Regions from separate parts of the Phytohabitans sp. LJ34 genome, predicted to be linked through region 1. Evidence: riboswitches for the same ligand, from Rfam matches in the RefSeq annotation. Region 1 holds a riboswitch; the other holds the start of a gene.
The links. A riboswitch is a leader RNA that binds a small molecule or an ion and turns the genes downstream of it on or off. The one in region 1 is predicted to bind thiamine pyrophosphate.
Positions count from the first base shown of each region.

Region 2: linked by a shared signal. The riboswitch ahead of ACTMTJ_RS25855 (ECF transporter S component) and the one ahead of thiE (thiamine phosphate synthase) in region 1 are both predicted to bind thiamine pyrophosphate.

Region 1 covers NZ_JBQHDG010000001.1:268,300-272,457, forward strand. Annotated here, with positions in the region: gene ACTMTJ_RS01330 (copper resistance CopC/CopD family protein) at 1-1,674, shown strand, start outside; TPP riboswitch at 2,083-2,191, shown strand; gene thiE (thiamine phosphate synthase) at 2,185-2,808, shown strand; gene thiO (glycine oxidase ThiO) at 2,805-3,830, shown strand; gene thiS (sulfur carrier protein ThiS) at 3,827-4,027, shown strand; gene ACTMTJ_RS01350 (thiazole synthase) at 4,030-4,158, shown strand, end outside.
Region 2 covers NZ_JBQHDG010000015.1:88,417-92,574, reverse strand. Annotated here, with positions in the region: gene ACTMTJ_RS25865 (TIGR03943 family putative permease subunit) at 1-704, opposite strand, end outside; gene ACTMTJ_RS25860 (permease) at 701-1,657, opposite strand; TPP riboswitch at 1,816-1,933, shown strand; gene ACTMTJ_RS25855 (ECF transporter S component) at 1,987-2,559, shown strand; gene ACTMTJ_RS25850 (ABC transporter ATP-binding protein) at 2,556-3,932, shown strand; gene ACTMTJ_RS25845 (energy-coupling factor transporter transmembrane component T family protein) at 3,929-4,158, shown strand, end outside.

The DNA.
Region 1 (4,158 bases):
TGCCTGGCCCTTCTCGTGCCGGCCGCCCCGGCCAGCGCGCACGCCGCCCTCGTGTCGACCACGCCCGAGCAGGGCTCGGTGATCGGCTCGTCACCGACCAAGGTCACGCTCACGTTCAACGAGCCGGTCGGCGTGATCCCCGGCCGGACGCAGGTCATCGCACCGGACGGCAAGCGGATCAACACCGGCGACCCGGTCGCGTCGGGCGGCACACTCACGCTGGACGTGCGGGTCGCCGACCGCCCGCTCGGCACCTACCTGGTCAGCTACCGCATCATCTCCGCCGACGGGCACCCGCTCTCGGGCGGCTTCATGTTCTCCGTCGGCGCACCTTCGCAGACCGCGCCGTCCGCGCTGGAGGACGACCCGTCGGTGGGCGTGCTGCTGGCGATCACCAAGTACGCCGGCTACGTCGGGCTCACGCTCGCCGTCGGGCCGCTGCTCTTCCTGGCGGTGCTGTGGCCGCGCCGCACCCCCACCCGCCGCCCCATGCGGCTCGTGCTGGCCGGGCTGGGGCTCGTGGGCGTGAGCACGGTGGGCACGTTCTGGCTCCAGGCGCCGTACACCTCGGGCGCCGGCCCGTTCGACGTGTCGCTGGGCGAGCTGCGCGACGTGGCGCTGAGCTCGTTCGGCCTCTGGACCGCGGTGCGGCTTGCCGTGCTCGTCGCGGTGGTGGCGCTGCTGCGTGTCCACTCGCCGGTGCGCGCGCCGTTCCCGGTGACGGTGCGCGCCCGCACGCTCGTCGGCGCCGGCGGTCCGCCCGTGCAGAGCGCGACGCAAGCCCCGGCCAGGGTGCGGCGGTCACCGTTTCCGCTGGCACTGCTCGGCGCGCTCGGGCTGCTCACCTGGCCGCTCGCAGGGCACGCGGCGGCATCCCCGCTGCCACCCGTGTCGGCGGTCGCGGACACCGTGCACCTGGCCAGCATGGCGGTGTGGCTGGGCGGCCTCGTCACGCTGGTCGGCTTCGTGCTGCGCAAGGGCTGGGCCGACCAGCGCGTGCTCGGCGTGATCCTGCCCGTCTGGTCACGCTGGGCGGCCGTCGCGGTGTGCTGGCTCGTACTCGGCGGCGTCGTGCAGGCGGTCATCGAGATCGGCGGGCTGGGCGCGCTCTTCGACACCCGCTACGGCCAGCTCATCCTGCTCAAGGCCGGCCTGCTGGGCGCGGTGCTGTCGGTCGCGTTCTTCTCCCGCCGGCTGGTGATGCGCCGCTCGCCGGCCCGCCTGGGCCGCCTTGTCGCGGCCGAGTTGGGGCTGGCGGCGGTCGTGCTGGCGGCGAGCTCGATGCTCGTGCAGACCACGCCGGGCCGCTCGGCCGACATCGAGGCACAGGCCGCCGCCGAGGCCGTCGGCTTTTCCACGACGCTCAACAGCCCGATCTACTCGGTGCAGTTCGAGATCTTTCCCGTGCAGATCGGTGAAAACAACACGCTGCACGCGTTCGTCTACACGCCCGCGGGCAAGCCGGTCGAGGTCGCCGAGTGGAAGGTGACGACCGCCCTCCCGGACAAAGGCATCCCGCCGATCCCCAACGCCGTGGTCTCGCTCCGCGGCAACCAGGGCATCGGCGCGATCACCTTCCCCTACCCCGGCAAGTGGGACCTGACCCTGACCATCCGCCTGGACGACCTCAACCAAGCGACCGTCCGCACCACGGTGGAAGTGCCCGCCAGCTGACGACTGGAACACCGCGGATGGGTGCGTATCCGCTGATCCGGTGGCATCGCCACCTCCACCGGCGCATCGGGCGGCAGCAGGTTGACGCCCCACAGATAGGCGGCGCTCAAACCAGCGATGGCCGCGCCCTCGGGCAGCAGCAGGGCTACCGCGTCACACCACAGGCGATGGTCGAGCGGCGTTTCGGCACTGACGAACACGTCCGGGAGAAGCCGTCGCCACGCCGGTCCGCGCAGCATCGCGCGGGTGAGGCGGCCCTCGGCGATCGCGGTGCTGGCCCTGAACGGCACGAAGCCCATCGACCTCGGTACGCGGGCGCGGCGGGGCACCCAGGCATCATGGCGTAACGCGCGTCTCACTCGCCGTCCTCTTTACGGCGGCGTTAACGGCGTCGTACTCTCGCCGAAGGAGTGACCCACGGGAGCCCGGTGCACCGGGCTGAGAGGAGGGCATGCAGCCCTCGACCGTCGAACCTGATCCGGGTAATGCCGGCGCAGGGAGGAGTGCTGCATGCGGCCGTTTCCCCGGCTTCACCTCATCACCGACACCCGCCCCGGGCGTGAGCCGCTCGCTGTGGTGGCCGCCGCCCTCGAGACCGCCGGCGACCAGCTCGCCGTGCAGGTGCGGGTGGAAGACGACGCGACCGACCGCGACGCTTACGAGCTGGCCGCGCGGGTAAGGGCGCTCTGTGCCGAAGCCGGGGCGACCTGCCTGGTCAACGACCGCCTGCACATCGCCCTGGCGGTGGGTGCCGACGGCGGGCACGTGGGCGCGCTCGACCTGCCGGTCGCGGCGGCGCGGCGGGTGCTCGGGCCGCGGGCGATCCTCGGCGCGACCGCGCGCGAGCCGGCGACCGCCAAGGCGGCCGTCGACGCCGGGGCCAGCTACCTGGGCGTCGGGCCGGCCTACGCGACCACCACGAAAGACGGCCTCCCCCCGCCGATCGGGGTCGACGGGGTCGCCGCCGTGGCCAGCGCGGTGGACGTGCCCGTGATCGCGATCGCGGGGGTGACGGCCGAGCGGATACCCGAGCTGCGGGCGGCGGGCGCGCACGGAGTTGCCGTGATCGGCGCGCTGTCCCGGGCCCCGGATCCGGCCGAGGCCGCCAGGGCGCTCTGGGACGCCCTGAAATGAACGACGTCACCGTCGTCGGTGCCGGCCCCATCGGGCTGGCGATCGCCTGGCGGTGCGCGGCGCGTGGCATGGCGGTGCAGGTGGTCGACGACGGGCGGCCGGGCGCGTGGCACGCGTCGGCCGGCATGCTCGGGCCGGTCGCCGAGGCGTACTTCGGCGAGGCCGCACTCACCGCCCTCCTCGTCGAGTCCGCGAAGCGGTGGCCCGCGTTCGCGGCCGAGCTGGGCACCGAGGAGATCGGCTACCGCGCCGAGGGCACGCTCGTCGTCGCGCTGACCGGAGACGACATGGCCGAGGCGGAGCGGCTGCGCGAGTACCAGGCGGGTCTTGGACTCCCGATCACGCCGCTGCGCCCCACGGAGCTGCGCGACCGCGAGCCGCTCCTGTCGCCGCGGGTGCGTGGCGGCGCGCACGCGCCCGGCGATCACCAGGTCGACCCGCGCCGGCTGGTGCCGGCGCTGCGCCGGGCCGCGGCCGCCGCGGGCGTGACCACCGTCCGCGAGCCCGGGCCCGCGCGGGTCACCGTCGTCGCCGCCGGCACCGGCTCGGCCGCGCTCACCGGCCTTCCGGTCCGTCCGGTCAAGGGCCAGATCCTCCGCCTCCGCGCGCCCGGCCACCAACCGCCGGGCTTCTCCCACGTCATTCGCGGGTACGCGGACGGTAGGCACATCTATCTCGTACCGCGACTGGACGGCGAGGTGGTCGTCGGGGCCACCGTCGAGGAGCGCGCTGACGCGCACGTCACCGCCGGCGGGGTGGTGGAGCTGCTGCGCGCCGCCGCCGACCTGGTGCCGGAGATCTACGAGTACGAGCTGGCCGAGGCGATCGCCGGCCACCGCCCCGGCACGCCCGACAACGCGCCGCTGATCGGCCCGCTCGGCGACGGCGTGATCGTGGCGACCGGCCACCACCGCCATGGCATCGTGCTCACCCCGCTCACCGCCGACCTGGTCGCCGACCTGGTGGAGACCGGGGTGCCGGATCCGATTTTGGGGCCGTTCGCACCTGGGAGGTTCGCATGAAGGTGGTCGTCAACGGCAACCCGCAGGCCGTGCCCGACGGCGCGACCGTCGCCGACGTCGTACGGGTCGTGACGTCGGTCGCGCGCGGGGTGGCGGTCGCGGTCAACGGCGAGGTGGTGCCGCGCGCCGGCTGGCCGGGCACGGCGCTGCGCGACGGTGACCAGGTCGAGGTGCTGACCGCGGCGCAGGGGGGTTAGCCGTGCAGATTGCTGGCGTGGAGCTGCGGTCGAGGCTGATCCTCGGCACCGGCGGGGCGTCCAATTTGGACATCCTGGAGCGGGCGGTCAAGGAGAGCGGCACCGAGCTCGTCACCGTCTCGCTGCGCCGG
Region 2 (4,158 bases), on a different contig from region 1:
TGGGTCCAGGTCTCGACCTCGATGTACGGGATGCTCTCCTCGTTGACCGGGTCGGTGACGGTCTGGTCGGTGTACTTGCCGACGACCTCGACCCAGGTGTCGTTGGCCAGCCCGGCGGGCGCGTTGCCCGACATGCCCACCTTGATCGGGCGCCCGTCGGCCGCGCAGCAGCTCAGGATGATCCGGGCCAGGATGGGCTCGCCGTTGGGGCCCTGCGCCACGAAGCCGGTCAGCTGCACCGTGCGGTCGCCGAGCGAGACGCCCTTGTCGAAGACCGCCCGCGACGCGTAGTCGAGCACGCTGATCTTGGCGGGGTCGCCGGCCGGCAGCGGTGGGTAGTCGGATATCTGCTGGCTGGAGAGGGCGGTGCCGGCCTGGCCCGCCGCGTACGACCCGAGGGCCGGTGGGGCGACCAGCAGCAGGCCCAGCACCGGCAGGATGAGCAGCCAGGCCACCCACGGTTCGCGGTGCGGCTTGCCGTCACCGTGGTCGTGGTCGGCGTGCTCGCCGGCGGAGGCGTCCCGGGGCCGGAGCACCTCGTGCACCAGCGTCATCACCGCGGCCGCGATCAGCACGAGACCAGCCGCGATCAGGAAGGGCCGGAGCGACTCCTTCACGTACCGCAGGTACATGTCGGTCACGCTGGCCCGGACGATCGCGCCGCCGAACAGCAGCATGACCACCGCCTGCGCCTGCTTGTTCATAGAACCACCGCCCCTACGCCGACGGCCGCGAGGACGCAGATCGCGAACGTCGCCGGGGCGAACCGGGACGCGAACCGGCGGCCGAACACCCCGGTCTGCATCGAGATCAGCTTGAGGTCGACCATCGGGCCGACCACCAGGAAGACCAGCCGCGACGTGAGCGAGAACTGGGAGAGCGAAGCGGCCACGAACGCGTCGGCCTCCGAACAGATCGACAGGAGCACGGCCAGCACGGCGAGCGCCAGCACGGAGAGCACCGGGTTGTCGGCGAGGGTTTGCAGCCAGCGCTCGGGCACCACGACGTTGATGGTCGCGGCGGCCATCGCGCCGAGCACGAGGAAGCCGCCGGCGTGCACGACGTCGTGCCGCACCGACGCCCAGAACGCCCGCGCCTTCGGCATGCCGTCGATGTCGGGACGGTGTGGCAGGCGGATCCACTCGGCCTTGCCGAGACGCAGCCAGAGCCACCCCATGATCATGGCGACGATCAGGCTGGCCACCCCTCGGCCAACCACCATCTCCGGGTTGTTCGGGAACGCGACGGCGGTGGCGGCCAGCACGATCGGGTTGATCGCCGGGGCGGCGAGCAGGAAGGCCAGCGCGGCCGCGGGCGTGACCCCGCGGCGGATCAGCGAGCCGGCGATCGGCACGGCACCGCACTCGCAGCCAGGCAGCACCACGCCCGCGCAGCTCGCCACCGGCACGGCGAGCGCGGGGTGGCGGGGCAGCGCGCGGGCCCAGAAGGAGCGCGGCACGTACACGGCGATGATGGCGGAGAGCACCACCCCGAAGACGAGGAACGGCACCGCCTGCACCATCACCGACACGAACACGGTGGTCCAGGTCTGTAGGCGCGGGTTGGAGATGGCGTCGGCGACCGGGCCCCGGAAGAGCACGAGCAGGACGAGCAGCACCGCCAGGATCTCGACCGAACCGATGCGGTCGCCGAAGATCCGCCGGCGCGGCTGAGGCTCTTCGGGTGGTGGCGGGGGCGTCCAGTCGATCTCGTCGCCGTCGGGCTGCACAGTCGCGCGGTCTGCGGCAGTCACAGCAGGTGGTTCCCTTCACTCGCGCGGCCCGCCTCAGGGTAGCCGGTGTTAACGTTGGCGGAAACAACCGACAGGGGAGCGCACAGCGCTGAGAGTGCGGTTGCCGCAGGACCGAGGCGGCCGCAGACCCTCGAACCTGATCTGGGTAATGCCAGCGCAGGGAGTCGATTCTCAGGCTCGCCGATCGCCGGCGTGCGTCTTCTCCTGGTTCGCGAGGACTGGGAGGTTTTCACATGAACAACAACCGTTGGCGCACCGTCGACGTCGTGGTCGCGGCCGTGCTCGGCGTCGCGTTCGGCGTCATCTTCTGGGCCTGGGGCCTGCTGTGGGACGGCCCGGCCAGCGCCATCCCGCTGCCCGGCCGCGCGCTCGTCTACGGCATCTGGCTGGTCCCGGCCGTGCTCGGCCCGCTGGTCATCCGCAAGCCGGGCGCCGGCGTCTTCACCGAGCTGGTGGCCGCCACCGTCTCGACGTTCTTCGGCTCACCGTGGGGCCTGGAGACACTGCTCTACGGGCTGTTTCAGGGCGCGGCGGGCGAGTTCGCGTTCGCGGCGACCGGCTACCGGAGCTGGCGCCTGCCCACCGCGATCGTCGGCGGGGCGCTGGCCGGCGTCGCGGCCACTCTGCTCGACTTGAGCAGGTACTACCCCGACACGAGCGCCGCCTGGAAGTGGGCCTACGCCGCCCTCCTCGTGCTCAGCTCGGCGGTCATCGCAGGCGTGGGCGCCTGGGCGCTGACCAGGGCGCTGGCCCAGACGGGCGTGCTCGACCGCTTCCCGGCGGGGCGCGACCGAGCACTGGTGTGATCCGGGCCAAGGGCTTCGGCTGGCGGCACGCGGGGCGCAAGGCGTGGGCCGTCCGGGGGCTCGACCTGCGCGTCGAGCGCGGCGAGCGGGTGCTGCTGCTGGGACCGTCCGGCGCCGGCAAGAGCACGCTGCTGGCCGCGCTCGCCGGGCTGCTCGCCGCCGACTCGGGCGAGTCCGAGGGCACGGTAGAGGTCGACGGGCGGGTCGGCATCGTCTTCCAGGACCCGGAGACCCAGCTCGTGATGGCGCGGGCCGGCGACGACGTGGCCTTCGGGCTGGAAAACCACGCCGTGCCGGCCGCGGAGATCTGGCCCCGGGTCGACGAGGCGCTGGCCCGGGTCGGCTTTCCCTACGGCCGCGACCGCTCCACCGCCGCCCTGTCCGGCGGCGAGCAGCAGCGGCTGGCGCTGGCCGGCGCGCTCGCCCTCCGCCCCGAGGTGCTGCTGCTGGACGAGCCCACCGCCAACCTCGATCCGGCCGGCGCCGACCTGGTACGTGGCGCCCTCCGCGAAGCCCTCGACGCCGGCACCACCGTCGTCCTTGTCGAGCACCGGGTCGCCGAGGCACTCCCGCTCGTCGACCGGGTCGTCGTCCTCGATCCCGGCGGCGGGCTCCGCGCCGACGGCCCGCCGGACGAGGTCTTCGCCAACCACGGCGACCGCTTGGCCGCCGAGGGCGTGTGGGTGCCGGGCCATCCGGTGGCGCCCCGGCGCGCTGACGCGCCGCCGGGAGAAGGGCTGCTCGCCGCGAAACGGGCCACCGTCCGCGGTCGGTTGCCCGCCGTCGATCTTCTGGTACGAGACGGCGAGGCACTCGCCATCCTCGGTCCGAACGGCACGGGCAAGTCGACGCTGGCCCTCCTCCTCGGCGGGCTCCTCAAGCCGGACGGCGGTCGGATCGCGGCCACCGCCGCGCTCGCCGGCCCCGACGTGGCCACTCCCCCGCACCGCTGGCGCGCGCCCGCCCTGGCGCGGCGGATCGGATCGGTGTTTCAGGACCCCGAGCACCAGTTCGTCACGTCCACTGTGTACGACGAGCTGGCGTTCGGCCCCCGGCGAACGGGACTGCCTGACGCCACGGTCAGGTCCACAGTGGACGGGCTGCTCGCCCGCCTGCGACTGGAACGGCTGGCCGGCGCCAACCCGTACACCCTCTCCGGTGGTGAGGCGCGGCGGCTGAGCGTGGCGACGGCGCTGGCGGCAGCCCCGGCACTGCTGGTTTTGGACGAGCCTACGTTCGGGCAGGACAGGCGCACCTGGATCGAGCTCGTCGACCTGCTCGCCGGCCTGCGCGACGAGGGCCGCGGGATCGTGACGGTGACGCACGACCCGGACTTCGTGGCGGCCCTGGCTGACCGGACGGTCAGGCTGTGAAACGCACCCCGCACGCCGTCCTCGCGCGGCGTAACCCGGTCGCCAAGGTGGCCGCGGCGCTCGTCTTCACCGTCGCACTCGTCACCACCCTCGACCCGGTGCCACCGGCCGCGGCGATCGCGATCGAGCTCGCGCTGGTGCCGCTCTTCGGCGTCCGCTACCGCACGCTCGCCCGCCGCGCCTGGCCGCTGCTGATCAGCGCCGCCGGCATCGCGCTGACGATGGT